DNA from 3 places in the Streptomyces sp. NPDC020362 genome. Region 2 is predicted to be linked to each of the others. Evidence: predicted binding sites of a transcription regulator. Region 2 holds the regulator's gene; each other region holds the start of a gene.
The links. Region 2 encodes HrcA, which represses chaperone genes, less so after heat shock. Its sites were predicted from a motif close to TTNGCACTCNGNNNNNCNGAGTGCNAA; they were not measured.
Positions count from the first base shown of each region.

Region 1: a site for HrcA is predicted at 6,008-6,034, ahead of groL (chaperonin GroEL). Genes of this name have one in related genera too.
Region 3: a site for HrcA is predicted at 8,720-8,746, ahead of groES (co-chaperone GroES). Genes of this name have one in related genera too.

Region 1 covers NZ_JBFAET010000071.1:2,719-12,823, forward strand. The annotation lists gene AB0H32_RS24255 (helix-turn-helix transcriptional regulator) at 1-130, shown strand, start outside; gene AB0H32_RS24260 (DUF397 domain-containing protein) at 114-377, shown strand; gene AB0H32_RS24265 (hypothetical protein) at 600-1,166, opposite strand; gene AB0H32_RS24270 (winged helix-turn-helix domain-containing protein) at 1,367-2,371, shown strand; gene AB0H32_RS24275 (hypothetical protein) at 2,605-3,489, shown strand; gene AB0H32_RS24280 (Uma2 family endonuclease) at 3,498-4,139, shown strand; gene groL (chaperonin GroEL) at 4,222-5,844, opposite strand; gene AB0H32_RS24290 (cold-shock protein) at 6,197-6,400, opposite strand; gene AB0H32_RS24295 (MoaD/ThiS family protein) at 6,845-7,120, opposite strand; gene thrC (threonine synthase) at 7,117-8,400, opposite strand; SAM riboswitch class I at 8,418-8,561, opposite strand; gene AB0H32_RS24305 (glucosyl-3-phosphoglycerate synthase) at 8,691-9,662, shown strand; gene AB0H32_RS24310 (trehalose-6-phosphate synthase) at 9,749-10,105, shown strand, end outside.
Region 2 covers NZ_JBFAET010000059.1:14,011-24,115, reverse strand. The annotation lists gene hemW (radical SAM family heme chaperone HemW) at 1-759, shown strand, start outside; partial or broken gene AB0H32_RS22095 (Uma2 family endonuclease) at 869-1,309, shown strand; gene AB0H32_RS22090 (DUF3097 domain-containing protein) at 1,287-2,102, opposite strand; gene AB0H32_RS22085 (MBL fold metallo-hydrolase) at 2,137-2,871, opposite strand; gene hrcA (heat-inducible transcriptional repressor HrcA) at 3,032-4,048, shown strand; gene dnaJ (molecular chaperone DnaJ) at 4,049-5,185, shown strand; gene AB0H32_RS22070 (nitronate monooxygenase) at 5,286-6,404, shown strand; gene AB0H32_RS22065 (16S rRNA (uracil(1498)-N(3))-methyltransferase) at 6,401-7,147, shown strand; gene AB0H32_RS22060 (VOC family protein) at 7,165-7,557, shown strand; gene AB0H32_RS22055 (hypothetical protein) at 7,499-7,891, opposite strand; gene AB0H32_RS22050 (hypothetical protein) at 7,992-8,555, shown strand; gene AB0H32_RS22045 (S41 family peptidase) at 8,602-10,105, shown strand, end outside.
Region 3 covers NZ_JBFAET010000032.1:39,006-49,110, reverse strand. The annotation lists gene guaB (IMP dehydrogenase) at 1-389, opposite strand, end outside; gene AB0H32_RS15430 (sigma-70 family RNA polymerase sigma factor) at 622-1,209, opposite strand; gene AB0H32_RS15425 (response regulator transcription factor) at 1,733-2,344, opposite strand; gene AB0H32_RS15420 (WhiB family transcriptional regulator) at 2,726-3,055, shown strand; gene AB0H32_RS15415 (LysR family transcriptional regulator) at 3,119-4,045, opposite strand; gene AB0H32_RS15410 (MOSC domain-containing protein) at 4,126-4,794, shown strand; gene AB0H32_RS15405 (SDR family oxidoreductase) at 4,859-5,632, shown strand; gene AB0H32_RS15400 (ester cyclase) at 5,707-6,414, shown strand; gene groL (chaperonin GroEL) at 6,521-8,146, opposite strand; gene groES (co-chaperone GroES) at 8,264-8,572, opposite strand; gene AB0H32_RS15385 (polysaccharide deacetylase family protein) at 8,822-9,616, opposite strand; gene AB0H32_RS15380 (polysaccharide deacetylase family protein) at 9,658-10,105, opposite strand, start outside.

The DNA of each region.
Region 1 (10,105 bases), on a different contig from region 2:
CGACCCGGCCCTCGTCAGGCATCATCGGTTCATCTACGAACTCCTCACGGCCTGCGCACTCCCGCCGCAGAACTCCCTGGTCCTCATCGAGACGATGGCGCAGGATTACGCGCATGAGGACCATGCCTGAGTGCGACCTGGACGCGGCCGTCTGGTACAAGTCCAGCTACAGCGGCGGCAGCGGCGGCGACTGCCTGGAAGTCGCCCGCTGGCGCAAGTCGACGTACAGCGGCGGCGACGGCGGCGACTGCCTCGAAGTCGCCGACGGCCACTCCACCCTCATCCCCGTCCGCGACTCCAAGATCCCCCTCGGCCCGAAGCTCGTGTTCCGGGCGGAGGCGTGGGCGGCGTTCGTCGCAGACGTGAAAGGTGCGTGATCACAAGCCAGTCTTCGCCAGAAGAGGCGGCCGGTCCTTCTGCACCCCCAACAACCCCCGCCGCACAAGGCCGCTGCGAGGCCGGAGGAGTGTGTGCACTGTTGGCGGTTGCTCCTCATCAAGGAGCGACGGTCAGGCCGGCGCGACAGTGGCCGACGCCTTCCAGGGGTCGGGGGCCGCAATCCCCCTTGCGTATTGCGACCCCTCGCCTTCTCCCTGGTGTCAGGAGGCCTGACACCACTTGTCCTCATGCCCCGAGATCGTGTTGCCGCTGTGGTAGTCGTGGGTGTCGCTGTAGGCCCAACAGTCCTTCACCACGCCGTTGCTGTAGGTGATGTGCAGGCGGGACTCACTGGTCCAACCGTCCACCCCATTGGTGTGCACCCCGATCGAGGGCGAGGGGACGGAGGGGCCCGCGAGGGATCCCACTTGCCCGCTGGACGTCCAGGTGCCGAGGTCCTCCCACGACTGGTCCATGGCAGTGACCCAGGCACCGGTGATGCCGGGGTGAGCCGTCGTGCGGAAATTGTTGTTCCAGTTGAAGACGGCTCGCGTGTTCCCGCAGTAGTCGTACTGCTGCTCGATCCAGCCGACGATGAGCCAGTTCCCGTTGCCGTCCTTGACGTACTCGGTGCCGTCGTTGCCCTGGCGGGTCCACGAGCAACCGGCCGGTGACACTGCGTGCGCGGTGCCGGTGGTGGCCACCGTGGCGCCGCCGGCGAACGCGAGCGCGGCGGCGGTCATGGCGATGGTGCGGCGGATCCTGGGTGCTTTCGGCAGTGCAGACAAGGCTTCCCCATCTCTCATCCGGGACTCGGAGGCCGAAACCACGGAACTGACGCGTTCACGTCTGACGCTTTGTCCCGGACCGGCCTGACGATGCGAGCCTGGCAGGGGCCTGACAGGCGTCGCACAGTGTTTCGCCCCAGCCCGAAACCGGCCGGTAGCTTCGGCGCTTGCCGACGGCGGACGTCACGGGGGGACATACGGTGCTGCGACTTCACTTCACCTTCGAAGACCTGGCCAAGGTGGTGTTCAACGACATGCCGCCACTGATGAGCGAGGCGGTGCTGAGCCTGCAGATGCTGTCCCGTACCGACCAGCAACTACGTTTCGGGCAGTGGCGTGCGAACCTCCGCGGGCGGATACCTGCCACCGTTCGCCCGTTGTCGGACCTCGTGCCGGCCCGCGGCTGGATCCCGGACTTCCTCACTCCGGTCGTCCGCGACACCGCAAGCGGAGCTGCCGCTCTGGAGGCCATCCGAGCTACATCCGCGCGGCAGGTCCTCGCCGACCTCACGCGGCTGGGCGCCACCGGCCAACTGCCCGGCTGGGTACGCAAGCTGACAGACGGTGACTCCGACGCCATGACCGCCGTCACCGATGCACTGGCCGCCTGGAACCAGCTTGCCATCGCTCCGTACGAGCGCCATATGCAGGCTGCGCTGGACGCCGACTTAGCCTGCAAGACGACCATCTTGACCCACCGCGGGATCGACGCCCTGCTACGCCGACTGCACCCGGCCATCACCTGGCAACCGCCCGTCCTGACCCTGCCCTCCTCGATCGAGGCGGACATCGACCTGGCCGGACGCGGCCTGCGCCTGGCTCCGATGCTGTTCTGCGGCCCAATGCCTCGACTGCGCCTGGGCGACGATGCCGGCACCATGGCCGTACTGGCGTACCCGTTGCCGTTCGACCCCGTCGCCGCCAACCCGCTTGCCGGAACCGGACCGGACCAGGAGCTCCGCAGCACAGCCGCGCTCGGCAGATTGATGGGTACCACCCGGTCCACCGTTCTGCACGCCATCGCCGCAGCCCCCGGCCTCACCACCGCGAATCTCGCCCACCGCGCCGACGTCGCCTTGGCCACCGCCTCCGAACACGCCGCCGTGCTACGCGAGGCAGGGTTGATCACCAGCCACCGCGACGGCAACCGCGTCCGCCACTATCCGACCGCCACGGCGGCGGCTCTGCTCGACATGGCCCCTTAGAGCCCACGACCCGGTACGCGTACTCCCCGAAGCTCGAGCACCCAGCTCCGAGCGCTCTTTCCAAGGAACGGGTGGAGGGCCTCAACCCACCCTCCCACCCGGCGAGTTGACTTGACGCGTTCGACTTGCGACGCACTGTGACGATCCTTTAGCGTGCCCGCATAACGAACAGCCCCCGCCAGGTGCTACCAACACCTGCGGGGGCTTGACCAACGAGATCGAGGCCCGATCCCATGGCTGACGCCAAGCTTAGTGCTGCCCTCCTGCCCGCGCACGCCTCCCCGCACCCGATGGCCAATCCGGGTTACGGCAAGCGGTCCGCACCCGATCAACTCCCCCGCACCAACCACGACTTCGCGCACTTACCTCCCCGCGAAGCCGCCATCGCCGTGTACATCGACCGCCTCCCCGAAGGCACCGACATCTCCGTGAAGACGCTGGCCAAGACGCTCCCGTACGGCCAGTGCGCCTTACGTACGGCCCTCAACACCCTCCAGCGGGCAGGGCACCTGAGGCGGGGCCGGGAACGGCTGGGGACCGACTCGGGCGGCTCGCGCTGGATCACCCGATCGTGGTTTTCCCGTACGGCACGTGACGACACCTGGTGGGCAGCCTTCACGCGTGGCGACGTACCGGAACCGGAGCAGCCACCGGACGAACGCACCCGCCCCACCCGCTCCCGCGCCCACATCCTCCTCGCCGCCCTGGGTCGTACGACCCCGGTCCTGTCCCTCTCCGCCGCCGACTGCGCGGCGCTCGCCCCGCTGGTGGAGGAATGGTTCGCACGCGGGGCCACCGAGGAGACGCTCCGGGCCGCGCTGACCGCAGGCCTGCCGACGCCCGTCCACAGCCCGGCGGCCCTGCTCCGCAGCCGGCTGACCGACAAACTCCCGCCGGAGCCACCCGCCCCACGCCCGCCCCGCCGGGTCCTGGAGTGTGCGGAGTGCGGAGTACCGGGGCGGCCGGAAGCACTGCCGGGAGGCGTGTGCGGCGGCTGCCGAGGCGAACGCGCCCCCGCACACCCTCGTACGCCTCTGCCCGCCCCTGCGGTCCACGCCCGTGTGGGCGAAATTCGGGCTGCGATGTCCGTACGACGACATGAGAGGACACCGGGATGATTCTTCCGATGCCCACCGAGGACTTCGAGGAACTGGCCGAAGCGGCCCCTGAGCACGTCTGCCTCGAATTCGTCAACGGGCGAGTCCGCACCAAGGATCCACTCGGTGTAGAGGACTTCGAGGAGCTGGAGCGCCGGGCGCCTGAGACCGTCCGGCTTGAGTACATCAACGGAAAACTAGAGGTCAAGGCTCCTCAGGACGGCAATCACTCCTGCATTCACACCTGGCTGATGCGCCAGTGCCTCCTCCAGCGGCCCGGCCATGGCCTCTATCCCCTCTCTGGCGTCAAGACACAGGCCGACCGCAATGGACGAGCCCGCGCGGACGGAGCCTTCGCGCGGCGCGGCCACTTCAAAGGGCACGGCGAATGGTCCGACCCTGATGGCATCCTGATGGTCCTGGAGATCACTGTCCGCGACCACGGCACCAACCAACGCGACCGCGTCGACAAGCCGATCGGCTACGCGACGGCCGAGATTCCCGTCTACCTCCTCATCGACCGCGACCACAACACGGTCACCGTCCACAGCGAGCCGAAGGACGGCCGCTACCAGCGGTCCCCGTCCTATCCCTGGGGCGCCACCGTCGAGCTCCCGCCGCCGGTGAGCATCACCCTGGACACCGACGCTCTCAAGGAGTACGCCGACTGAAAACGCCCAAGGGCGGCACCCCCAGCCAGAAGCTGGACGTACCGCCCTCGGTCGTAGGACAGGCGATCAACCGTCAGGTCGATCAGAAGTCCATGTCACCGCCCGGCATGCCGCCCGGAGCGGCCGCGGCGGCCTTCTCCGGCTTGTCGGCGATGACGGCCTCGGTGGTGAGGAACAGCGCGGCGATGGAGGCGGCGTTCTGCAGGGCAGAGCGGGTCACCTTCGCCGGGTCGATGATGCCCTCGGCGATCATGTCGACGTACTCGCCGGTGGCGGCGTTCAGACCGTGGCCGACGGCCAGGTTGCGCACCTTCTCCACGACGACGCCGCCCTCGAGACCACCGTTGACGGCGATCTGCTTCAGCGGGGCCTCCAGCGCGAGCTTCACGGCGTTGGCGCCGGTCGCCTCGTCGCCGTCCAGCTCCAGCTTCTCGAAGACCTGGGAGGCCTGCAGCAGGGCCACGCCACCACCGGCGACGATGCCCTCCTCGACGGCCGCCTTCGCGTTGCGGACGGCGTCCTCGATGCGGTGCTTGCGCTCCTTGAGCTCCACCTCGGTGGCGGCACCGGCCTTGATGACCGCAACACCGCCGGCGAGCTTCGCCAGGCGCTCCTGCAGCTTCTCGCGGTCGTAGTCCGAGTCGCTGTTCTCGATCTCGGCGCGGATCTGGTTCACCCGGCCGTTGACCTGCTCGGAGGAGCCGGCACCGTCGACGATGGTGGTCTCGTCCTTGGTGATGACGATCTTGCGGGCGCGGCCCAGGAGGTCCAGGGTCGCGTTCTCCAGCTTGAGGCCGACCTCCTCGGAGATGACCTCGCCGCCCGTGAGGATGGCGATGTCGCCGAGCATGGCCTTGCGGCGGTCGCCGAAGCCCGGAGCCTTGACCGCGACGGACTTGAAGGTGCCGCGGATCTTGTTGACGACCAGGGTCGACAGGGCCTCGCCCTCGACGTCCTCGGCGATGATCAGCAGCGGCTTGCCCGACTGCATGACCTTCTCCAGCAGCGGGAGCAGGTCCTTGACCGAGGAGATCTTGGAGTTGGCGATGAGGATGTACGGGTCCTCGAGCACCGCCTCCATGCGCTCCATGTCGGTCGCGAAGTAGGCGGAGATGTAACCCTTGTCGAAGCGCATGCCCTCGGTGAGCTCGAGCTCCAGACCGAAGGTGTTGCTCTCCTCGACGGTGATGACGCCTTCCTTGCCGACCTTGTCCATGGCCTCGGCGATCAGCTCGCCGATCTGGGTGTCGGCGGCGGAGATGGACGCGGTGGAGGCGATCTGCTCCTTGGTCTCGACGTCCTTCGCCTGCTCCAGCAGGGCGGCGGAGACGGCCTCGACGGCCTTCTCGATACCGCGCTTCAGGGCCATCGGGTTGGCACCGGCGGCGACGTTGCGCAGGCCCTCCTTGACCAGGGCCTGGGCGAGCACGGTCGCGGTGGTCGTACCGTCACCGGCGACGTCGTCCGTCTTCTTGGCGACTTCCTTGACCAGCTCGGCGCCGATCTTCTCGAACGGGTCCTCGAGCTCGATCTCCTTGGCGATGGAGACACCATCGTTGGTGATCGTGGGGGCGCCCCACTTCTTCTCGAGGACGACGTTGCGACCCTTGGGGCCGAGCGTCACCTTGACGGCGTCCGCGAGCTGGTTCATGCCGCGCTCGAGGCCGCGCCGCGCCTCCTCGTCGAACGCGATGATCTTGGCCATGTGAAGTGGTCCCTCCAGGACTGGGGGTGATTCCTTCGGACCGCGCCCGCGCCCGCGACGGACGGCTCGCACGCCTCGTGGTTCCTTGCCCCACCCGGCCTGCGGGCCTCACCGACCCGGTCCTTCGTTGTCACTCTCACCTTCAGAGTGCTAACGCCAATGATTAGCACTCGGCATGCGCGAGTGCAAGACGCACCCGCGAAGCGGGGCCGTTGAGGGGTGGTGGTTGGGCCACGGGTGGGCGCAAGCGCCTCACGGGGTACAGCGGGGCACTCGGCCCCCGGCGAACAAGGGCATGCACGGCGAAGGGCCCGCACCCTGTGCCGGTGCGGGCCCTTCGCCACAAGAACGTTCAGGCGCTGAGGCGAACCATGTCGGCCTGCGGGCCCTTCTGGCCCTGCGAGATCTCGAACTCCACCCGCTGGCCCTCTTCCAGGGTGCGGTAGCCGTCCATCTGAATGGCGCTGTAGTGGACGAAGACGTCCGCACCACCGTCGACCGCGATGAAGCCGTACCCCTTCTCCGCGTTGAACCACTTGACGGTGCCCTGAGCCATGCCTAACTCCCCTATTACTGGCCCTTGCACAGATCCACACTTCGCGGACCCGGGTCAGACCTCACCCCCCATTGGTCGGGGGCGTGCGCCGGAACGCGTCGACCGCGGCTGAATGTATCTGTCCAACTGCCGTCTGCAACAGGTCAATCGGACGAGAATTCTGGACGAGCACGGTCCGGAATCTGCCAAAAATTCGGCCGAATTCAGGGCAAGTCGGGCTGTACAAACTGGAACAAAAGCCGCATATTGCCCGCTTACTTTGGCTACTTCTTGTCGGGCGAGCGGCATGAAATCCGGGGCCTGCGACCCGCAGGTCCGGAGCGAGTTCCCCAACTGTACCGCGCTCAATCACACTGAATGGCCCCCTCCGTTTCTCTCACGGAGGAGGCCATTCGATGAACAATCGGTAACCGAGGTTACCGAAGGTAATGATCGGTCATTCGGTCAGCCGCCTGCGACGGCCGGAATGATGGAGACACCGGCACCGTCCGGGGTCGCCGTCTGAAGGCCCTGCTCAAAGCGCACGTCGTCGTCATTGACGTACACATTGACGAAACGGCGCAGCTTGCCCTGGTCGTCCAGCACCCGGGCGGCGATGCCGGTGTGGTTCTTCTCCAGGTCCTCGATGACCTCGGCGAGGGTCCCGCCGTCGGCGGCGACCTCGGCCTGCCCGCCGGTGTAGGTGCGCAGGATGGTGGGGATGCGAACGGTCACGCTCATGCGAGGCCAGCCTCTCGGAAGGAGTCCAGGGTCGGGCGGATGGTGGCGGTGAGCCCGGTGCCGGCCACCGCGTCGAGGGTCTTGAGGCCGTCGCCGGTGTTGAGGACGACCGTGGTGAGCGACGGGTCCAGGACGCCGTCCTCGATCAGCTTCTTCGTCACGCCGACGGTCACCCCGCCGGCCGTCTCCGCGAAGATGCCCTCGGTCCGGGCCAGCAGCTTGATCGCGTCCACGACCTGCTCGTCGGTCACGTCCTCCACCGCACCGCCCGTGCGGCGCGCGATGTCCAGGACGTACGGCCCGTCGGCCGGGTTGCCGATGGCGAGGGACTTGGCGATGGTGTTCGGCTTCTGCGGCCGCACGACGTCGTGACCCGCCTTGAACGCGGTCGACACCGGCGAGCAGCCCTCGGCCTGCGCACCGAAGATCTTGTACGGCCGGTCTTCGACCAGACCGAGCTTGATCAGCTCCTGCAGACCCTTGTCGATCTTCGTCAGCTGGGAGCCGGAGGCGATCGGGACGACCAGCTGGTCGGGCAGCTGCCAGCCGAGCTGCTCGCAGATCTCGTACGCCAGGGTCTTCGACCCCTCCGCGTAGTACGGCCGCAGGTTGACGTTGACGAAGCCCCAGCCCTCGCCGGCCGGGTCGCCGATCAGCTCGGAGCAGAAGCGGTTCACGTCGTCGTAGTTGCCCTCGATGCCGACCAGCTCGCCGCCGTAGACCGCGGCCATGACGACCTTGCCCTGCTCCAGGTCGTGCGGGATGAACACGCAGGAGCGGAAGCCGGCCCGGGCGGCCGCGGCGCCGACGGCACCGGCCAGGTTGCCCGTGGAGGAGCAGGAGAGCGTGGTGAAGCCGAAGGCGCGCGCGGCCTCCAGTGCCTGGGCCACCACCCGGTCCTTGAAGGAGTGCGTCGGGTTGCCGGAGTCGTCCTTCACGTACAGACCGCCGGTGACACCCAGCTCACGCGCGAGGTTGTCGGCCTTGACGAGCTTGGTCCAGCCCGGGTTGATGTTGGGCTTGTCCGCCACGTCGGAGGGGACGGGCAGCAGCGGGGCGTACCGCCAGATGTTCGCGGGACCGGCCTCGATGCGCCGCCGCAGCTCTTCGGTGTCGTAGGCGGAGAAGTCGTAGGCGATCTCCAGCGGGCCGAAACACTCCGCGCAGGCGAACACCGGACCGAGCGGCACGCGGTGACCGCACTCGCGACAGCTCAGGGCAGCGGCGGGGCCGAGGTCTACGGTGGAGGTGGAGGTGCTTTCAACTGTCTGCACAGCCATGGAGGCGAGGCCCTTTCTCCTCATCTTCCTCACGACGCATCTCGCCGTGAGACGGATTTGGCACCTTCCCTAGCCGTGGAGCCTCGCGTGGAAGACGAGAACCGACTGGAGGGTTGCCGGGGCTTCATCGGGCCGTGTCCCTCTGCCCCTCTGGATGAGCGGTATTCGGTTGTCAACGCGGGCGACCTCCGACATGCGATGGTCATCGGCGTTGCTCAAGACTGTAACCGAAGGCCAGGACAGTTGAGATAGTCGTCCGAACCGCGAGACAACGTGAGGAGCCGCTGACTGTGCTGGAAGAAGTCGAGCGCTGGCTGGCCACCCGCTCCTGGTCCGTGACCGATCGCCCGCTCCACAAGATCCTGGCGGCCAAGCAGCGCACGGGCCAGTCGGTCTCCGTCGTGCTGCCCGCGCTCAACGAGGAGGAGACGGTCGGCGACATCGTCACCGTCATCCGTCACGACCTGATGCAGCAGACCCCGCTGGTCGACGAGATCGTCGTCGTCGACTCCGGGTCCACCGACCGCACCTCCGAGGTCGCCGCTGCCGCGGGCGCCCGGGTCGTCCACCGCGACGACATCCTCCCGCGCATACCGGCCGTCCCCGGCAAGGGCGAGGTGCTGTGGCGCTCCCTGCTGGTGACCCGCGGCGACATCGTCTGCTTCATCGACGCCGACCTGAGGGAGTTCTCCTCCGACTTCGTCTCCGGGATCGTCGGCCCGCTGCTCACCGAGCCGGACGTCGACCTGGTGAAGGCCATGTACGACCGTCCGCTCGGCACCGAGCTGGATTCGCTCGGCTCCGGCAGGACGGCCGGGCAGGGCGGCCGGGTGACCGAGCTGATGGCCCGCCCGCTGCTGAACATGCACTGGCCGCAGCTGGCCGGATTCGTCCAGCCGCTCGGCGGCGAGTACGCGGCCCGCCGCTCCCTGCTGGAACAGCTGCCGTTCCCGGTGGGCTACGGCGTGGAGCTGGGCATGCTCGTGGACGCGCTGCACCTGGTGGGCCTGGACGCCCTCGCCCAGGTGGACGTCGGCGTGCGCAAGCACCGCCACCAGGACGGGCAGGCCCTGGGCCGTATGGCCGCGGCGATCTACCGCACGGCCCAGCTGCGGCTGGCCCGCGGCCACCTCGTGCGGCCCGCCCTCACCCAGTTCGAGCGGGGCGAGGACGGCTTCGAGCCACGCACCTATTCGGTGGACACCGAGGAGCGGCCGCCGATGGCCGAGATCGCGGAGTACGCGGCCCGCCGGGTCGCCTGAGGGACGCGCGAGAAAGGCTGTATACAGCCCCCTTCCGGGGCAGACCGTACGTTTGAGCGTTTCGGGGCCGGGCTAGGTTGAGGCGTATGGCTTCCACCCATGGTGCTGAGGTGCTGGTCGCGTCCAACCGCGGCCCGGTTTCGTACGAGGTCCTCGACGACGGCTCGCTGCGCGCCAAACGGGGCGGCGGCGGGCTGGTCTCGGGGCTGTCGGCCATCGGGCCGGACACCAATGCGGTGTGGGTCTGCGCCGCGCTGGGCGACGGCGACCGCGCAGCGGTGCGGCGCGCGGAGGGCGGGCTGCTGCCGCCCGAGGAGACCGGCGGGCAGCGCGTGCGCATGCTCGACATCGACACGGCGGTGTTCGCCGACGCGTACAACGGCATCGCCAACTCGGTGCTGTGGTTCGTCCACCACATGCTGTACCAGACCCCGCTGGAGCCC
Region 2 (10,105 bases):
AGCGCCAGGCAGCATGTGCTGCGCGTGCTCGACCGCACGCACACGCCGGGGCGCCCCGAGGCGTGCGTGGCGGAGGCACGGGCCGCGGGCTTCGAGCACGTCAACCTGGACCTGATCTACGGCACTCCGGGGGAGAGCGACGACGACTGGCGGGCGTCGCTGGACGCGGCGATCGGCGCGGGCCCGGACCACGTCAGCGCCTACGCCCTGATCGTCGAGGAGGGCACCCAGCTCGCCCGCCGCATCCGCCGGGGCGAGGTCCCGATGACGGACGACGACGTCCACGCCGACCGCTACCTGATCGCCGAGGAGACCCTGTCGGCGGCGGGCTTCGACTGGTACGAGGTCTCCAACTGGGCCACCTCCGAGTCCGGGCGCTGCCTGCACAACGAGCTGTACTGGCGGGGCGCCGACTGGTGGGGTGCGGGGCCCGGGGCGCACTCGCACGTGGGCGGGGTGCGCTGGTGGAACGTCAAGCACCCGGGCGCCTACGCGGCGGCCCTCGCCTCCGGCCGCTCACCGGGGGCGGGCCGGGAACTGCTCTCCGAGGAGGACCGCCGGGTGGAGCGGATCCTGCTGGAGCTGCGGCTGAGGGAGGGGGTGCCGCTGTCGCTCCTGAAGGAGGACGGGCTCGCGGCTTCGCGGCGGGCGCTGGCGGACGGGCTGCTGAAGGCCGGGCCGTACGAGGAGGGGCGGGCCGTGCTGACGCTCCGGGGGCGGCTGCTGGCGGACGCGGTGGTGCGGGACCTGGTGGACTGATCGCTCCAGCGGGTGAATCGGTGCGGAGCGCCGGTTCGGTCCCTAACCTGGTTCGTACGCTGCCGCCGTAATTGCATGGTGGCGGAACCGGAGGACTGCGGAGATGACCGCTGTGGACGACCAGATCCCCCGGCGGCACTGGCGGCGGCTCCAGACCCAGGACATCGCCATCCTCGAAGAGACCAGCGAGCCGCAGCCTGACCTTGTGGTCGTTGAGCGTGGTGCCGGACCCGGTCAGGGAAGGCTGATGCCGTCCGAGGTCATCACCTTGCTCGTGGAGGTCGTCTCCAGGACAAGCGTGGACCGTGACTACGGCGTCAAGCGGTCGATCTACGCAGCGGCGAAGATTCCCGCTTACTTCGTCATCGACCCCGTGATGGGCCAGTGTGTGTTGCTCACTGAGCCGACGGGCCATGGAGAGGACGCGGACCACCGGTGTCAGCGGATCACCAAGTTCGGCGACCTCACGCCGTTGGAGCCGCTGGGTATCGAACTGGACACCAGCGAATTCGCCACGTACGAGAAGGTCAGGCCTCACCGCTACCCGTGACGAAGTCGATCAGCTCCTCCACCCGCCCCAGCAACTCCGGCTCCAGGTCCTTGTAGGAACCCACCCGCTTCAGAATCGCCTGCCACACGGCCCCGGTGTTCTCCGACGGCCACCCCAGCGCCCGGCACACCCCCGTCTTCCAGTCCTGCCCGCGCGGCACCCGCGGCCAGCCGGGGATCCCCAGGCAGGACGGTTTCACGGCCTCCCAGATGTCGATGTAGGGATGGCCGACGACCAGCGCGTGTTCGCTCGTCACCGACTCCGCGATGCGCCACTCCTTCGTGCCCGGCACGAGGTGGTCCACCAGCACGCCCAGCCGAGCGTCCGGACCCGGCGCGAAGGACGACACGATCGACGGCAGGTCGTCGACGCCCTCCAGGTACTCCACGACCACGCCCTCGATGCGCAGATCGTCGCCCCACACCTTCTCGACCAGCTCGGCGTCGTGCCGGCCCTCGACGTAGATGCGGCCGGCGCGGGCCACGCGGGCGCGGCCGCCGGGGACGGCGACCGAGCCGGATGCCGTACGGGCCGGGCCGGCCGGGCCGCCGGCCGTCGGGCGCACCAGCGTCACCACCCGCCCCTCCAGCAGGAAGCCGCGCGGCTCCAGCGGGAACACCCGGTGCTTGCCGAAGCGGTCCTCCAGGGTCACCGTGCCCGCCTCGCAGCGGATCACCGCCCCGCAGAACCCGGTACCGGGCTCCTCCACCACCAGCCCGGGCTCCGCCGGGACCTCGGGGACGGGCCTGGGCTTCTTCCACGGCGGGGTCAGGTCGGGGGAGTACTGGCGCATTCGGATGACGATAGGAGAAGCGGCGGGTGCGCACTCACGACACGCCGAAACGCGCCGTCAGCTCGTCGCGTTGCCGTCGTACGAACTCCGCGTCCACCACCGCTCCGTGACCGGGCACGTACAGCGCGTCCTCGCCGCCGAGGGCGAGCAGCCGGTCCAGGGCGTCGGGCCAGCGCGACGGTACGGCGTCCGGGCCCGCCTGGGGTTCGCCGGACTCCTCCACCAGGTCGCCGCAGAAGACGATCTCCGGCCCGCCGGAGACCGAGCCGGGGACGAGTACCGCGAGATCGTGGGCCGTGTGGCCGGGGCCCACATTGGCCAGCAGCGCCTGGCGGCCGCCGCCGAGGTCCAGCGTCCACTCGCCGGAGACCAGGTGGCGGGGCGCGGCGAGGGAATCCACCGCCTCGTCCGCGTCCGCCGCCGGCAGGCCGTTCGCGATCGCGTCCCGGCGCAGCTCGTCGCGCTCGTACGCGAACACCGTGTCGATACCCACCGCCCCGTACACCTGCGCGCCGGCGAAGGCGGCCGCGCCGAAGACATGGTCGAAGTGGGGGTGGGTGAGCGCGAGATGGGTCACACCGCGGCCCGCGAGCCGCTGCGCGCGCTCCCGTACCCGCGCGCCCTCGGCCAGGCTCGATCCGGCGTCCACCACCAGCGCCGTACCCTCTCCGAGGACCAGGCCCGCGGTGCAGTCCCAGCCGGGGAGCCGGCACCGCCCGACCCCGGCGGCCAGCCGCTCCCACCCGACCTCTTCCCAAGTCACCGTCATACCGCGACGCTAGCCGTTCAACCAGGTAAGGCGGCACCGACCTTGCCCAGTCAGTACCCCACGGCCGTACACTGGGCCGGGGAAGTCTGGCACTCGCACACGCAGAGTGCCAGGCAGACGACCGAAGAGCCGAGAGACGACGTGCTGGAGGTGCGCGCGGATGCTGAGTGAACGCAGGCTTCAGGTTCTGCGCGCCATCGTCCAGGACTACGTGGGCACCGAGGAGCCGGTGGGGTCGAAGGCGCTCACCGAGCGGCACAACCTCGGTGTCTCCCCGGCGACCGTGCGCAATGACATGGCCGCCCTGGAGGACGAGGGGTTCATCGCCCAGCCGCACACCAGTGCCGGGCGCATCCCCACCGACAAGGGCTACCGGCTCTTCGTGGACAAGCTCGCGGGCGTCAAGCCGATGTCGGCGCCCGAGCGGCGGGCCATCCAGAACTTCCTGGACGGCGCCGTCGACCTCGACGACGTGGTGGCGCGGACCGTGCGGCTGCTCGCGCAGCTGACCCGGCAGGTCGCCGTCGTGCAGTACCCGTCCCTGACCCGGTCCACCGTGCGGCACGTGGAGCTGCTCTCGCTCGCGCCCGCGCGTGTGATGCTCGTGCTGATCACGGACACCGGCCGGGTCGAGCAGCGGATGGTCGACTGCCCGGCGCCGTTCGGCGAGGCGTCCCTGGCCGATCTGCGGGCACGGCTGAACAGCCGGGTCGCGGGCCGCCGGTTCACCGATGTGCCGAAGCTGGTCGAGGACCTGCCCGACGCCTTCGACGCCGAGGACCGCGGTACGGTCTCCACGGTGCTCTCCACCCTTCTGGAGACACTGGTCGAGGAGAACGAGGAGCGGTTGATGATCGGCGGAACCGCCAATCTCACCCGCTTCGGACATGACTTCCCTCTCACGATCCGGCCCGTCCTGGAGGCCCTTGAGGAGCAGGTCGTGCTCCTCAAGCTCCTCGGCGAGGCCAAGGATCCGGGCATGACCGTGCGCATCGGGCACGAGATCGCCCATGAAGGACTCAACTCCACCTCCGTCGTGTCGGTCGGTTACGGTTCGGGCGGCGAGGCGGTTGCCAAGCTCGGCGTGGTCGGACCGACCCGCATGGACTACCCGGGAACGATGGGAGCGGTACGCGCAGTGGCACGGTACGTCGGACAGATCCTGGCGGAGTCGTAAGTGGCCACGGACTACTACGCCGTTCTCGGCGTGCGCCGCGACGCGTCGCAGGATGAGATCAAGAAGGCGTTCCGCAGGCTCGCACGCGAGCTGCATCCGGACGTCAACCCCGATCCGAAGACCCAGGAGCGGTTCAAGGAGATCAACGCCGCCTACGAGGTGCTGTCGGACCCGCAGAAGAAGCAGGTCTACGACCTCGGCGGCGACCCGCTCTCGCAGTCCGGCGGCGCCGGTGCGGGCGGCTTCGGGGCCGGTGGCTTCGGCAACTTCTCCGACATCATGGACGCGTTCTTCGGCACGGCGTCGCAGCGCGGCCCGCGCTCGCGCACCCGCCGCGGCCAGGACGCGATGATCCGCATCGAGGTCGAGCTGGACGAGGCGGCCTTCGGGACGACCAAGGACATCCAGGTCGACACGGCCGTCGTCTGCAACACCTGCAACGGTGAAGGCGCGGCTCCGGGCACCTCCGCCCAGACGTGTGACATGTGCCGCGGCCGCGGTGAGGTCTCGCAGGTCACCCGGTCCTTCCTGGGCCAGGTCATGACCTCCCGGCCCTGCCCCCAGTGCCAGGGCTTCGGCACGGTCGTGCCCACGCCGTGCCCGGAGTGCGCGGGCGACGGCCGCGTACGCTCGCGTCGCACCCTCACCGTGAAGATCCCGGCCGGTGTCGACAACGGCACCCGGATCCAGCTCGCCGGCGAGGGCGAGGTCGGGCCCGGCGGCGGTCCGGCCGGTGACCTCTACGTCGAGATCCACGAGCTGCCGCACCAGACCTTCCAGCGGCGCGGCGACGATCTGCACTGCACGGTCACCATCCCGATGACCGCGGCGGCCCTCGGCACCAAGGTGCCGCTGGAGACGCTGGACGGGATGGAGGAGGTCGACATCCGGCCCGGTACGCAGTCCGGGCAGTCGATCCCGCTGCACAACCGCGGTGTCACGCATCTGCGGGGCGGCGGCCGGGGTGACCTGATCGTGCACGTCGAGGTCATGACGCCGACCAAGCTGGATCCCGAGCAGGAGCGACTGCTGCGCGAGCTGGCGAAGCTGCGCGGCGAGGAGCGCCCGCAGGGGCAGTTCCAGCCGGGTCAGCAGGGCCTGTTCTCGCGGCTGAAGGACGCGTTCAACGGGCGCTGAGTCGTCGTCTGCGGGGTGCTTCGGCACCCCGTATGCCGATGGCCTATGCCGCGGGAAGCCCCGATTCGGACTTGTTCGGAGGACGTGACAACATGCCGTCATGTCCTCCGCGCTGACCGATCTCTTCCCCCACCCGATCGTGCAGGCCCCCATGGCGGGCGGTGTCTCCGTCCCGCAGCTCGTCGCCGCCGTCTCCGAGGCGGGCGGTCTCGGGTTCCTCGCCGCCGGATACAAGACGGCCGACGGCATGTACCAGGAGATCAAGCAGCTGCGGGGCCTCACGGGCCGGCCCTTCGGCGTCAACGTGTTCATGCCCCAGCCCGAGTACCCCGGTGCAAGCACCGGCTCCACCGGAGCGGCCAATGCCGCGCCCCCTTCCGGTGCCGTCGAGGTCTACGCCCATCAGCTGGCGGGCGAGGCAGCCTGGTACGAGACCGAGCTGGGCGACCCCGACAGCGGCCGGGACGACGGCTACGACGCCAAGCTCGCCGTGCTGCTGGACAACCCGGTGCCGGTGGTCTCCTTCCACTTCGGCGTCCCCAGCCGCGAGGTCGTCGACTCCCTGCGCCGCGCCGGAACCCTCACCCTGGTCACCGCCACCACCGCCGAGGAGGCCCGCGCGGTCGAGCAGGCGGGGGCGGACGGGGTGATCGTGCAGGGCGTGGAGGCCGGCGGTCACCAGGGCACCCACCGGGACGTCCCGGAGAACGACGGCTCCGGCATAGGCCTGCTCTCGCTGATCGCACAGGTCCGGGAGGCCGTGGGCATCCCGATCGTCGCCACCGGCGGCATCATGCGCGGCAGCCAGATCGCCGCCGTGCTCGCCGCGGGCGCGAGCGCGGCCCAGCTGGGCACGGCGTTCCTCGCCACCCCCGAGTCCGGCGCCGCCGCCGTGCACAAACAGGCGCTCACCGACGCCCTGTTCGTGCGCACCGAGCTGACCCGCGCCTTCTCCGGCCGCCCGGCCCGCGGCCTGGTCAACCGCTTCCTGCGCGAACACGGCCGGTACGCCCCCGCGGCCTACCCCGAGGTCCACCACCTGACCTCGCCGCTGCGCAAGGCCGCCGCCAAGGCCGGGGACGCGCAGGGCATGGCACTGTGGGCGGGACAGGGGCACCGGATGGCCCGGGAGCTTCCGGCCGGTCAGCTGGTGGAGGTCCTGGCGGGCGAACTCGCCGACGCGCGGACAGCGTTGTCGGCCGGGGGTGATGCGCGATGACGGCCCCGGTCTTCGTCGTCGAGCACTTCGACCCGGACAGCCACCGCTACGTCCTGGACGGACCCGAGGGACGGCACGCCGTCTCCGTGAAGCGGCTGCAGCCCGGCGAGGAGGTCGTCCTCACCGACGGCGCCGGGCGTTACGCGGTGTGCGAGGTGATCGGCACCGAGGGCAAGGACCGGCTGATCGTCCACATGACCTCCGTGACCGAGGAGCCGGAGCCCGCCCCGCGCATCACCGTCGTCCAGGCCCTGCCCAAGGGCGACCGGGGCGAAGTCGCCGTCGAGACCATGACCGAGGTCGGCGTCGACGCCGTCGTGCCCTGGCAGGCGGCCCGCTGCATCACCCAGTGGAAGGGCGACCGCGGGCTGAAGGCCCTCGGCAAGTGGCGGGCCACCGCCCGCGAGGCTGGCAAGCAGTCCCGCCGCGTCCGCTTCCCCGAGGTCGCGGACGCAGCGACCACCAAGCAGGTTGCCGCACTTCTCGCCAAAGCCGACTTCGCCGCCGTCCTCCACTCCGACTTCGAGCACGGCAGCACCCCGCTCGCCACCGCCGAACTCCCCACCGAGGGCGAGATCGTGCTGGTCGTCGGGCCCGAAGGCGGTGTCTCACGGGACGAGCTGACGCTCTTCGAGGAGGCGGGCGCGCGGGCCTACGTGCTCGGTCCCACCGTGTTGCGCACATCCACCGCCGGCACCGCCGCCGCGGCCCTGCTGCTGGGCCGCACCGGCCGCTGGTCCTGACACCAGGGGGAATCACCGTGGAACTCGCCCAAGTCCGGCTGCTCGTCACCGACTTCACCGCCTGCTACCACTTCTACGCCGAAGTCCTCGGACTCAAGCCGCAGTCCGGGGCGACCGAGGGACCCTACGAGAAGTTCAGCCCGCACACCGGCTCCGCCGGGATCGCGCTGCAGGACCGCGCCATGATGGCCGAAGTCCTGGGCGAACTGGGCGAGACGGCCTGCGGCCACCGCTCCCTGGTCGTCCTGCGCGTCGACGACCTCGACGCCTACTGCGCACAGATCACGGACCGCGGCGCCACCCTCCTGCACGGCCCGGCCCCCATGACCGACCGCATGCGCGTGGCCCACCTCAAGGACCCGGAGGGCAATCTGGTGGAACTTCAGGAGTGGCTGCTGCTGCGCGCCTGACGACGACGGCCGGCAACAGCTCCCAGCCGTCCACGTCACCGGCCGCACACCCGCGCCCCAGCACCTCGTCCACGAAGGCCCGTACGACACCGGGTTCGTGCAGATTGACCCAGCGCCCCTGCTCGTCGACCACGAGCCCGGAGTGGGCGTAGCCCCCGTCGGCGACCACGCGCCCGGGGCCGCCCCGGAAGACCACCCGCACCACCACCCCGTCCCGGGACAGCGTCAGCACCTCCTGGCAGGGCACGTCGTGGGCGTGCCGGTGCCGGACGGTCCACCGCCACTCGTGCCCCTCGTCCACGACCAGCCGCCGGAGCCTGCGTTCACTGCTCATCGAACCAGCGTACGGGCCGGCAGGGGCGGAGCGCAGGTTCAAGTCACGTGGCCGTTTCCGGTCTACCGCCCGGTCCGGCGCCGGTGGGACGCTGCCGTGCATGGGGCCTTTGAAGCGCAGTGGGCAGCGGACACGGCGGGCGCGCGGGACTCGGGTGGCGGCCGGGGCAGGGCTCGCGGTGGTGGCCCTGGGCGCCGTGGTGGCCTGCGATCCGGGCGGACTCAACTCGGCCACGGTGGCGTACACCACCGACCGGACCGCGACCGCCGAACTCAAACACCATGATGTGAACGTGAGTTGGCTCACCTGCACCGGGAGCACCGACGGCGGCTCCGGAAAGACCGGCGCCCCGTCGGCGACGAAGACCGTCGTCTCCGTCGACTGCCAGGGGCAGACCACGGACAAGCGCAGGATCACCGTCACCGGCAGGGTGACCCGGGCCGTCGACGGGGCCTGTGTGCGCGGGGATCTGACGGCCAAGGTCGGGGGCAGGCAGGTGTTCCACGTCAGCGGGCTCGGCAACTGCGACGCCGCGCCCCACGTGACGTACAAGCCGCCGACCCCCTACCACCCCACCCATCAGCAGCCCGGCCCCACCGTCACCGTCACCCGGACCATCTGGTGCAAGGGCGACCCCACCTGCTGGCCCGTGCAGGGCAAGTGATCAGAACCGGGAGCGCGGCAGGGCCGCCGCTGCGTAAGGTGACGGGGTGACTCAGGGCGCTTCGACGGGTTCCGCGGCATCTTCCGCCTATCTCCGATTCCCTCATCTGCAGGGCGACTTGGTGACCTTCGTCGCCGAGGACGACGTATGGCTGGCACCGCTCGACGGCGGCCGGGCCTGGCGGGTCAGTGCCGACAACATGCCGGTGACACTGCCCCGGATCTCACCCGACGGCACCGCCCTCGCCTGGACCTCCACCCGCGACGGCGCGCCCGAGGTGCATCTCGCCCCGGTGGCGGGCGGCCCCGCCGAGCGGCTGACCCACTGGGGCAACCGGCGTACCGAGGTGCGCGGCTGGACCCCGGACGGACAGGTGCTCGCGCTCAGCGCGCAGGGCCGGCCCAGCACCGACCGGACGTGGGCGCACGCCGTCCCGCTCGACGGCGGCCCGGCGGCCGTCCTGCCCTACGGTCCCGTCGGCGACGTGGCGTTCGGGCCCGCCACCGTCCTGCTGTCCGCTCCGATGGGCCGGGAGGCCGCGTACTGGAAGCGCTACCGGGGCGGTACCGCGGGCAAGCTGTGGATCGACCGCGCCGGTGACGGCGCGTTCGAGCGGCTGCACGCGGAGCTGGACGGGAACATCGAGTGCCCGGTGTGGGCGGGGGACCGCCTCGCCTTCCTCTGCGACCACGAGGGCACGGGCGCGCTGTACTCCTCGCTCGCCGACGGCTCCGACCTGCGCCGGCACACCCCGATCGACGGCTTCTACGCCCGGCACGCGGCCGGCGACGGCACCCGGGTCGTCTACAGCTCGGCCGGTGAACTGTGGCTGCTGGACGACCTGGAGGGCGGCGAGCCGCGCCGGCTCGAGGTGCGGCTGGGCGGGCCACGGCTGGACCTGCGGCCGTACCCGGTGAACGCGGCGCGGTGGTTCGGGGCCGCGGCGCCCGACCACACCGCGCGCGGGAGCGCCGTCTGCGTGCGCGGCGGCGTCCACTGGGTCACCCATCGCTCCGGGCCCGCCCGCGCCCTCGCCGCCACCCCCGGCGTCCGGGCCCGCCGGCCGCGCACCTTCCGGGCCGAGGGCGAGGAGTGGGTGGTGTGGGTGACGGACGCCGAGGGCGACGACGCCCTGGAGTTCGCCCCCGCGACCGGGCTCGCCCCGGGGACGACCGCCCGGCGGCTCGCCGCCGGCCGGCTCGGCCGGGTCCTGGAGCTGGCCGTCGCGCCCGACGGCAGCCGGGTCGCCGTCGCCGCGCACGACGGACGGCTGCTGCTGGTCGAGCGGGAGACCGGCGAGGTGCGCGAAGTGGACCGCAGCGACGACGGCGAGGTCTCCGGCCTCGCCTTCTCGCCCGACTCCGGCTGGCTCGCCTGGACCCACCCCGGCCCCCGCCCGCTGTCCCAGCTGCGGCTCGCCCACACCACCGACCTGTCGGTCACCGAGGCGACCCCGCTGCGCTTCCAGGACTACGCGCCCGCCTTCACCCTGGACGGCAAACACCTCGCCTTCCTCTCCAACCGCGCCTTCGACCCGGTCTACGACGAAC
Region 3 (10,105 bases), on a different contig from region 2:
GGGACGCCGCTGATGCGGAACTTGGCGCACAGCGCGTCGGCCTCGGCGAGCGTGGCCTCCGGGTGGATGGTGATGGGGTCCGTGACCATGCCGGACTCGGAGCGCTTCACCAGGTCGACCTGGTTGGCCTGGTCCTCGATGGAGAGGTTGCGGTGCAGGACGCCGACGCCGCCCTGGCGGGCCATCGCGATCGCCATGCGGGACTCGGTCACCTTGTCCATGGCCGCGGACAGCAGCGGGATGTTGACCCGCACGTTCTTGGAGACGTACGAGGCGGTGTCGATCTCGTCGGGTGCCATGTCCGACGCGCCCGGCAGCAGCAGCACGTCGTCGTAGGTCAGCCCGAGTGTCGCGAATTTACCGGGCACTCCGTCGACGTTGGCAGTCATGACACCTTCCCCAAATGGCCTTGATCGGTGCGGATGTCCATGCTAACGGGAAGTATCGCTAGCAAATTCCACGGTCCCGGGTGACTTCAGGCTTCGTATGTTCGTACGGAACCGCGGGGACGGTTGTTCAGGTGAGGGCGGCGTGGAAGGTACCGGCGCGGGCCGATGCGGGCCCGGCACCGCCGATTTGCGCCGTCGTGGCTGTTCCCCGCCGTGGCGGGACGTGCTTCACCTACTGCTCGGCGAGGGCCCTGAGGCGGCTCAGCGCCCTGTGCTGGGCGACCCGGACCGCTCCTGGTGACATTCCCAACATCTGCCCCGTCTCCTCCGCGGTCAAGCCCACGGCGATGCGCAGCAGAAGCAGTTCGCGCTGGTTCTCGGGGAGGTTGGCCAGCAGCTTCTTGGCCCACTCGGCATCGCTGCTGAGCAGGGCGCGCTCCTCGGGGCCGAGGGAATCGTCGGGGCGCTCCGGCATCTCGTCCGAGGGGACGGCCGTGGAGCCCGGGTGGCGCATCGCGGCCCGCTGGAGGTCGGCGACCTTGTGCGAGGCGATGGCGAAGACGAAGGCTTCGAAGGGACGGCCGGTGTCGCGGTAGCGCGGCAGGGCGAGGAGGACCGCCACACAGACCTCCTGGGCGAGGTCCTCGACGAAGTGGCGCGCGTCGCCGGGCAGCCGGGACAGCCGGGTGCGGCAGTAGCGCAGCGCCAAGGGGTGGACATGGGCGAGCAGGTCATGCGTGGCCTGCTCATCTCCGTCCACCGCACGATGCACGAGCGCACCGATCGCCCCGTGGGCCGTGCCCGCCTCGTCGTCGCGCATCGGTCCATGGTGCCTTGTGCCCATACGGTCCGTCGCATCGTGCTCGTGGTTGTGCACTGAAGCGTTATGAGCAGGCGCGCCGGCACTCATCTCCTGCGCCCTCCCCTTCCGCTCGACCGACTCGTCCCCGAGAGACTCCACACCTCAAGGATGCGGCATCCGCCGCGAAACGAGCAGCGGGCGTCCGGCAGGCCGTCTTGCACATCCGCGACGAGCACCCCCACGCCCCCGTCTCCCCTCCCCCGCCACACCCCGAGAGCCCCGCCGACACGCCGAGCGGGACTCGGCGGCGACGGCACAGGGCCCGAAGGGGGCCATGTGGTGGGTTCGTCCCAACGAGTGGACCTTGAATCAGCAGTCCGCGCGGGCGCCCAGGGACTCCGAGCGGGAGGGACGCACCACGTGCGCCGGACGGCCGAGCGGCCCCACGCCCCGCGGCGCCCGCGGTCCGCCCGCCCCCGCCTGCACCCGGGCAGGCGGGGATCCCGGGGTGACGGACAGCAGCCCCGGTGCGGCGCACCTGCTACCGGACCAGTCCCCAGCGGAAACCGAGCGCCACCGCGTGGGCCCGGTCCGAGGCGCCGAGCTTCTTGAAGAGGCGGCGGGCGTGCGTCTTGACGGTGTCCTCGGAGAGGAACAGCTCGCGGCCGATCTCGGCGTTGGAACGGCCGTGGCTCATGCCCTCCAGCACCTGGATCTCACGCGCGGTGAGGGTGGGCGCCGCGCCCATCTCGGCCGAGCGGAGGCGGCGCGGGGCCAGGCGCCAGGTCGGGTCGGCGAGGGCCTGCGTCACGGTGGCGCGCAGCTCCGCACGCGAGGCGTCCTTGTGCAGGTAGCCCCGGGCGCCCGCGGCGACCGCGAGGGCCACGCCGTCGAGGTCCTCGGCGACGGTGAGCATGATGATGCGCGCGCCCGGGTCGGCGGACAGCAGCCGGCGCACGGTCTCGACGCCGCCCAGGCCGGGCATGCGCACGTCCATCAGGATGAGGTCGGAGCGGTCGGCGCCCCAGCGGCGGAGGACTTCCTCGCCGTTGGCCGCCGTCGTCACGCGCTCGACGCCGGGCACGGTCGCGACCGCGCGGCGGAGCGCCTCTCGGGCAAGCGGGGAGTCGTCGCAGACGAGGACGGATGTCATGACCGCCCTCCCCAGCTGATGCGCGTCACCTTGAGCCTCCAGGCTGGTACGGAATCGTCACCTGTGCGGTCGACCGTCTCGGACGCCTGCCCGAGCGCTTGTGTTTTCAACCGCCTCCGCACTCTCAACGACGGTCACTCGAAAGAGTTACGGGGCTGCGTGCCGTCTTCGGCACTCTACGTGAGGGCGCCGACACGGTGCAGACATGCCCGACGGACCCTCAACTTTTCATCACAACCAATGCCCCATTTAGCCGTTTTTGCTCCCGTTTCCCAGTGTCTGGAGCTAGATTCGCAATGAGTCATATTTTCATCTCCTTAGACCGGAGATGTACGGTCGTTGGCACCGTATCCGCCCAGAACGGCTACAAGGGGTCACGTAATGGCAGATTTCTCCCGCCTTCCCGGACCGAACGCAGACCTGTGGGACTGGCAGCTCCTGGCTGCCTGCCGTGGGGTCGACAGCTCGCTCTTCTTCCATCCGGAGGGTGAGCGCGGGGCGGCTCGGAGCGCACGTGAGAACTCGGCCAAAGAGGTCTGCATGAGGTGCCCGGTCCGCGCGGAGTGCGCGGCGCACGCGCTGGCGGTGCGCGAGCCGTACGGCGTCTGGGGCGGCCTGACCGAGGACGAGCGCGAAGAGCTGATGGGACGGGCGCGCAACCGCCTGGTGTCGGCATCCACCACCGGCGGGGGCACCGCCCCGAACGCCTGAAGGAACGTTTCTGCAATCAATCCCGGGCACGCACGCGCATGCATCGGCTCCTGTCGACGGCCCCTAGGCCCGTACCCCTGCCGACGGTCCCTGTGCGCGCCCGGCCGCCCGGGCGAGTTGCTCCAGCGTCGCCGCGACCGCCGGCACCTGCGCCAGGTCGGGCAGAGTAAGGGCGACGATCTGCCGCCGCACGAGCGGTTCCAGCGCCACCGTGCGTACTCCTCTGGGCCGCACCGACTCCACGGCGAGCTGCGGCAGCACCGCCACGCCGAGACCCGCGCCCACCAGGCCGACCACTGCCGGATAGTCGTCGGTGGCGAAGTCGATACGGGGCGTGAAGCCGGCGCTCTCGCACACCTCCACCAGCTGGCCGCGGCAGCGCGGGCAGCCCGCGATCCAGGGCTCCTGGGCCAGCTCCCCGATACCGACGGACTGCGCACGCGCGAGCGGATGCCGTTCGGGCACGAGCGCGACCAGCCGGTCCGTCAGCAGGGGCCGCACGACGAGGTCGTCCCACTCCTCGGCGGCGGGCGCATCCTCGTAGCGGAAGGCCAGCGCGAGGTCGCAGTCGCCCTCGCGCAGCAGTTCGACGGACTTCGGGGGCTCGGCCTCCTCCAGGGAGACGCGGGTGCCCGGGTGCGCGGCGCGCAGGGCGGCCAGGGCGGTCGGGACCAGGGTCGAGCTGCCACTGGGGAAGGAGACCAGACGCACCCGGCCGGCTCTGAGGCCTGCGATGGCGGCGACCTCCTCCTCGGCCGCGGTCAGGCCCGCGAGGATCCCGGAGGCGTGCCGGACGAGGGCCTCGCCGGCCTGGGTCAGACGCATCTCACGGCCGCTGCGCACCAGCAGCGGGGTGCCGACCGAGGCCTCCAGGGCCTTCATCTGCTGGCTGACGGCGGGCTGGGTGCAGCCCAGTTCACGCCCCGCCGCCGAGAAGGAGCCGGTGGTGGCGACGGCACGCAGGACGCGGAGATGACGGGCCTCGATCACCCTTTGAGTATAAGCCTGGCTTGGATGCGGCGCCCAATTCCGCGTCGACACTTTGGGATGCGGTCCCGTACCGTGCTGTCATGAAGCTTCTCTCGGTCAACGTGGGCCGTCCGCAGCCGGTGCCGTACACGGACCAGGCGCAGGGCGTGACGGGCATCGACAAGCGGCCGGTCGAGGGGCCGGTGCGGGTGGCGGCTCCCGGCCCCAAGGGGGTCGGGGCGAGCGGGATCGCCGGTGACGCAGTGTGCGACCTGCGCCACCACGGCGGCGACGAGCAGGCGGTGTACGCCTTCGCGCGCGAGGACCTCGACGACTGGGAGCGCGAGCTGGGCCGATCGTTGGCCAACGGTTGCTTCGGCGAGAACCTCACGACGGAGGGACTGGACGTGTCCGGGGCGCTGGTCGGCGAGCGCTGGCGGATCGGCTCCGAGGTGGTCCTGGAGGTGACCTCGGGGCGGATCCCGTGCCGTACGTTCCAGGGCCATTTGGGCGAGCGGGGCTGGGTGAAGAGATTCACCCGGAAGGGCGCGACCGGGGCCTATCTGAGAGTGATCGAACCGGGTGAGATCCGGGCGGGCGATCCGGTCGAGATCGTGCACCGTCCGGACCACGGTGTGACGGCGGCGATGCAGTTCCGTGCGGTGACCACCGAGCGCGAGCTGCTGCCGCGGCTGCTCGCCGCGGGCGGGGCGCTGCACAGCGAGGCGCTGGCCGCGGCGCGCAAGTACGTCGCCGGCCAGCCCCGCTGAGGAGCCGTCACCGGCCGGCGGACGGACAGCGGACGCTGTCCGTCCGGGTCACTACCCTTGGGCCATGACAACGGCTCTGATTACGGGATCGACCGCGGGAATCGGCGCCGCGTTCGCGCGGCGGCTGGCGGCTGACGGGCATGACCTGGTCCTCGTGGCGCGGGACACCAAACGGCTGCGCGAGCAGGCGACCGAGCTGCACGACCGGCACGGCGTCGAGGCGGAGGTGCTGAGCGCCGACCTGTCCGAGGACAAGGGCATCGAGACGGTCGCCGACCGGCTCGGCGACCGGAAGAATCCGGTCGACCTGCTGATCAACAACGCGGGTTTCGGCAACAAGGGCCGCTATCTCGAAGTGTCCATGGCCGACGAGCTGAAGATGCTCAAGGTGCACTGCGAGGCGGTGCTCCGGCTGACGACTGCGGCGGCCGAGGCGATGCGCGAGCGTGGGCGCGGCGGAGTGGTGAACGTGGCATCGGTGGCGGCCTTCGTACCCCGGGGCACCTACGGCGCCTCGAAGGCGTGGGTCGTGCAGTTCACCCAGGGCGCGGCCAAGGACATGGCGGGCAGCGGGGTGCGGCTGATGGCGCTGTGTCCCGGCTTCGTGCGCACCGAGTTCCACCAGCGCGCCGGGATGGGCACGGACAACATCCCCGGCTGGATGTGGCTGGACGCGGACAAGCTGGTCGCGGCGGCTCTGGCGGACCTCGCGCGCGGGAAGACCCTGTCCGTCCCGGACCCCCGGTACAAGGCGCTGATGGGTCTGGTGAAGGTCACCCCGCGCGGGTTGATGGGCGGAATCAGCTCGCGGACGGGGCGCAAGTACGGGCCCCAGTAGGACGGGTGGCGCCCGCGTTCCGGTGGGAAAATGGGTCTGACGGATCCGGACCCAGGGGGCCGGGAGGCGGCGCCATGACGTTCGTACAGCTCATCGACTGCAGGACCAGCCGGCTCGACGACATGAACCGGCTGATGGACGAGTGGGTCGAGAAGACCAAGGGGAAGAGGACGGCGACGCACGCGGTGGTCGGCACGGACCGCTCGGACGCGACGCATGTCATCGAGATCGTGGAGTTCCCGTCGTACGAGGAGGCGATGCGGAACTCGAACCTGCCGGAGACCGACACGATCTTCCGGGAGATGCTCGCCCTGTGCGACGAGATGCCGACGTTCACGGACCTGGACGTGGTGCGCGACGAGCCGTTGCAGGCGGCCACGGCCCGGAGGTTCTTCGACACGATCGCGGTTCAGGGGCCGTTGCCGCCGCTGAACGACCTGCTCGCCGAGAACTACCACGACCACGATCCGGCCAACGAGCAGGACACCCTCGGGCTGGACAACATGCGCCGTGAGATCGAGATGTGGCGCAACGCCTTCGACTTCTCCTTCGGCATCGGGGACCAGATCACCCAGGGGGACCGGGTGTGCACCCGGTGGACCTGGACCGGCATCCAGACCGGCGAGTTCATGGGCCTGCCCAACACCGGCCGCCAGGTGTCGATGACCGGGACGACCATCTTCCGCTTCAACGCCGGCGGCAAGCTCCGCGAGGGCTGGTGGCAGTACGACCGGCTCGGGCTGCTCGGGCAGTTGGGGGCGCTGGACGCGCTGGAGAACTAGAGGCCGCACAGCACACCCCGGCCGACAGGGCGAAGGCCCGGCACCCCCAGGGGGGTGCCGGGCCTCAGTGCACCTCGGTGCCGAGGTGCGTCACTGCCGGGGTGCGTCAGTGGGCGTGGCCGTGACCGTGGCCGTGGCCCGCCTCGGCCGGCTCCTCTTCCTTCTTCTCGACGACCAGGGTCTCGGTCGTGAGCAGCAGGGAGGCGATGGAGGCGGCGTTCTCCAGGGCGGAGCGGGTGACCTTGACCGGGTCGATGACGCCGGCCTTGACCAGGTCGCCGTACTCGCCGGTGGCGGCGTTGTAGCCGTTGCCCTTCTCCAGCTCGGCCACCTTGGAGACGATGACGTAGCCCTCGAGGCCGGCGTTCTCGGCGATCCAGCGCAGCGGCTCGACGGCGGCGCGGCGGACGACCGAGACACCCGTGGCCTCGTCGCCGGCCTTGCCGAGGTTGCCCTCCAGGACCTTGACAGCGTGGACCAGGGCGGAGCCACCACCGGAGACGATGCCCTCCTCGACCGCGGCGCGGGTCGCGGAGATGGCGTCCTCCAGACGGTGCTTCTTCTCCTTCAGCTCCACCTCGGTGGCGGCGCCGACCTTGATCACGCACACGCCGCCGGCCAGCTTCGCGAGGCGCTCCTGGAGCTTCTCGCGGTCCCAGTCGGAGTCGGTGTTCTCGATCTCGGCCTTGATCTGGGCGACGCGGCCGTGCACGTCCTCGGTCTTGCCGGCGCCGTCGACGATGGTCGTGTCGTCCTTGGTGACCGTCACGCGGCGGGCGGAGCCCAGAACGTCCAGGCCGACCTGGTCGACCTTGAGGCCGACCTCCTCGGAGATGACCGTGGCGCCGGTGAGGACGGCCATGTCCTGCAGCATCGCCTTGCGGCGGTCGCCGAAGCCGGGGGCCTTGACCGCGACCGCGTTGAAGGTGCCGCGGATCTTGTTGACGACCAGGGTCGACAGGGCCTCGCCCTCGACGTCCTCGGCGATGATCAGCAGCGGCTTGGAGCCCGCCTGAATGACCTTCTCCAGCAGCGGCAGCAGGTCGGCGATGGAGCCGATCTTGCCCTGGTGGATCAGGATGTACGGGTCGTCGAGGACGGCCTCCATGCGCTCCTGGTCCGTGACGAAGTACGGCGACAGGTAGCCCTTGTCGAAGGCCATGCCCTCGGTGAAGTCCAGCTCCAGACCGAAGGTGTTGGACTCCTCGACGGTGATGACACCGTCCTTGCCGACCTTGTCCATGGCCTCGGCGATCAGCTCGCCGACCTGCTGGTCCTGGGCGGACAGCGCGGCGACGGCGGCGATGTCGGACTTCTCGTCGATCGGGCGGGCCGAGGCGAGCAGGTCGTCGGAGACGGCCTTGACCGCGGCGTCGATGCCCTTCTTCAGGGCGGCCGGGGAGGCACCGGCGGCGACGTTCTTCAGGCCCTCGCGAACGAGCGCCTGGGCCAGCACGGTGGCGGTGGTGGTGCCGTCACCAGCGATGTCGTTGGTCTTGGTCGCCACCTCCTTCACCAGCTGGGCACCGAGGTTCTCGTACGGGTCCTCGATCTCGACCTCGCGGGCGATCGTGACACCGTCGTTGGTGATGGTGGGGGCGCCGAACTTCTTGTCGATGACGACGTTGCGGCCCTTGGGGCCGATCGTCACCTTCACCGTGTCGGCCAGCTTGTTGACGCCGCGCTCGAGGGCGCGACGGGCGTCCTCGTCGAACTTCAGGATCTTCGCCATGACAGCGGGAGCCCTCTCGGAAATCTGTGGGTGAAAAAAGAACTGCGCCCCGGCGCCCGGCTTCTCAGATGATCGCGGGGGCCAGGGGCGCAGCTTCAAGCGGAATGCTTGAGGTGATTACTTCTCGATGATCGCGAGCACGTCGCGAGCCGAGAGGACGAGGTACTCGTCGCCGTTGTACTTCACCTCGGTGCCGCCGTACTTGCTGTACAGGACGACGTCGCCGACCTTGACGTCGAGCGGCAGACGCTCGCCGTTCTCGAAGCGACCCGGACCCACGGCGAGGACGGCGCCCTCCTGGGGCTTCTCCTTCGCGGTGTCCGGGATGACCAGGCCAGAAGCGGTGGTCTGCTCGGCGTCGAGCGGCTGGACCACGATGCGGTCCTCGAGCGGCTTGATGGCAACCTTGGAGCTGGTGGTCGTCACGATCCGACCTCCCCCTTCGGAGATCTCACGGGGTTAACTGTCTGAGGTGGCGACCAGGTGGATCCGTCGTCGCGGGTGCCGGACCTGCCCGTCGCGTTTGTTGGCACTCTCCAGGGGGGAGTGCCAGAGCCGAGACTATGACCGCGATTAGCACTCGGTCAAGCGGAGTGCCAATGCCGTGCGGCGCGTCGGCCGAGATCCCGGGTTCCCGGAGGTTCCTGGAGGTTCCTGGTGACCGGTAAGGAGCCGCTACAGGTAGTCCTCCAGGCGGCCCACCGTCAGGCCTCTCGCCTGGACACGGCGCAGCAGGCGTCTCGTGCGTTCCTTGAGGGTGGGGCCGGTGGCCTCGTCGGGGCCGACGAGGACGATGTCGCCCGGGTTCAGGTGCCCGGCGCCGCGCACGTAGGTGATGCCGTCGGGGGTCATGGCGGCGCGCCACAGCACGAGCACGGCGATGCCGCAGTCGGCGGCCGCGCGCAGGGTGCTGGTGTCGAAGGTGCCGTAGGGCGGGCGGAAGAGGCGGGGGCGGATGCCGAAGCGGGACTTGAGTTTGTCCTGCTGGCCGCAGATCTCGGCGCGCTGGCCGGCGTACGGCAGGCCGGGCAGCGCCGGGTGGTGGAGGGTGTGGTTCTCGATGTCGGCGCCGACCGCGCGCAGACGGGCGAAGTGGCCGTACCCGGGGCCCACGACGCTGTCGGTGAGGAAGAAGCTGACCGGCAGCCTCAGTTCGCGGACCATGTCGACGAACCGGGGGTCCCGTTCGGCGCCGTCGTCGTAGGTGAGGAAGACCACCTTGTCGGTGGTTCTGATGTGGTCCACGACCCGTGGGCGGGAGGGATCCGCCCCGTGGGCCGTCAGGAGGCGGACCGGGGGGCTGGGCGGGGCGGCGAGGGGGGCGGTCAGGCCCCAGCGGCGGTACGCCTCCCCGGTGGCCGGGCTCGACGGACGGACCCCCTGCGCGGCCTTCTTGCCCAGGCGTTCGATGGGGTCGACGGACTGGGCGCAGCCGGCGAGGAGCAGGGCCGGTGCGAGGACGGCGGCCAGCACGGCCCGCACCTCTCGCGAACGGCCCCGCCCCCCGCGCCTCACAGGTAGTCCTCCAGGCGGGCCACGGCGTAGCCCTCGCGCGTGACCTTGTTCAGGAACCTGCGCATGTCGTCGACCATCGTGCCGTCCCAGTCGTCGCGGCCGCGGAAGTGGGTGAGCACGATGTCGCCGGGGTGCAGACTGCGGTCCCAGTCGCGGTACTCCCAGTGGTCGACGAAGACCTCCTCGTCCCAGATCGGCGCGTACTTGATCCCGCAGGCCTTGGCGGCGCGCAGGGTGTCGCCGTTGTAGTTGCCGTAGGGCGGGCGGAAGACGGTGGGCGCCTTGCCGAACTGTTTCTTCATGATGGTCTGCATGCCGCAGATCTCGTTCTTCTGCTCCTCGTAGGACAGGCCGGGCAGATACGGGTGGGTGAGGGTGTGGTTGTTGAGGGTGTGCCCCTCGGCCTGCATCCGGCGGAAGTAGCCGTAGTCGTCCTTGACGAGG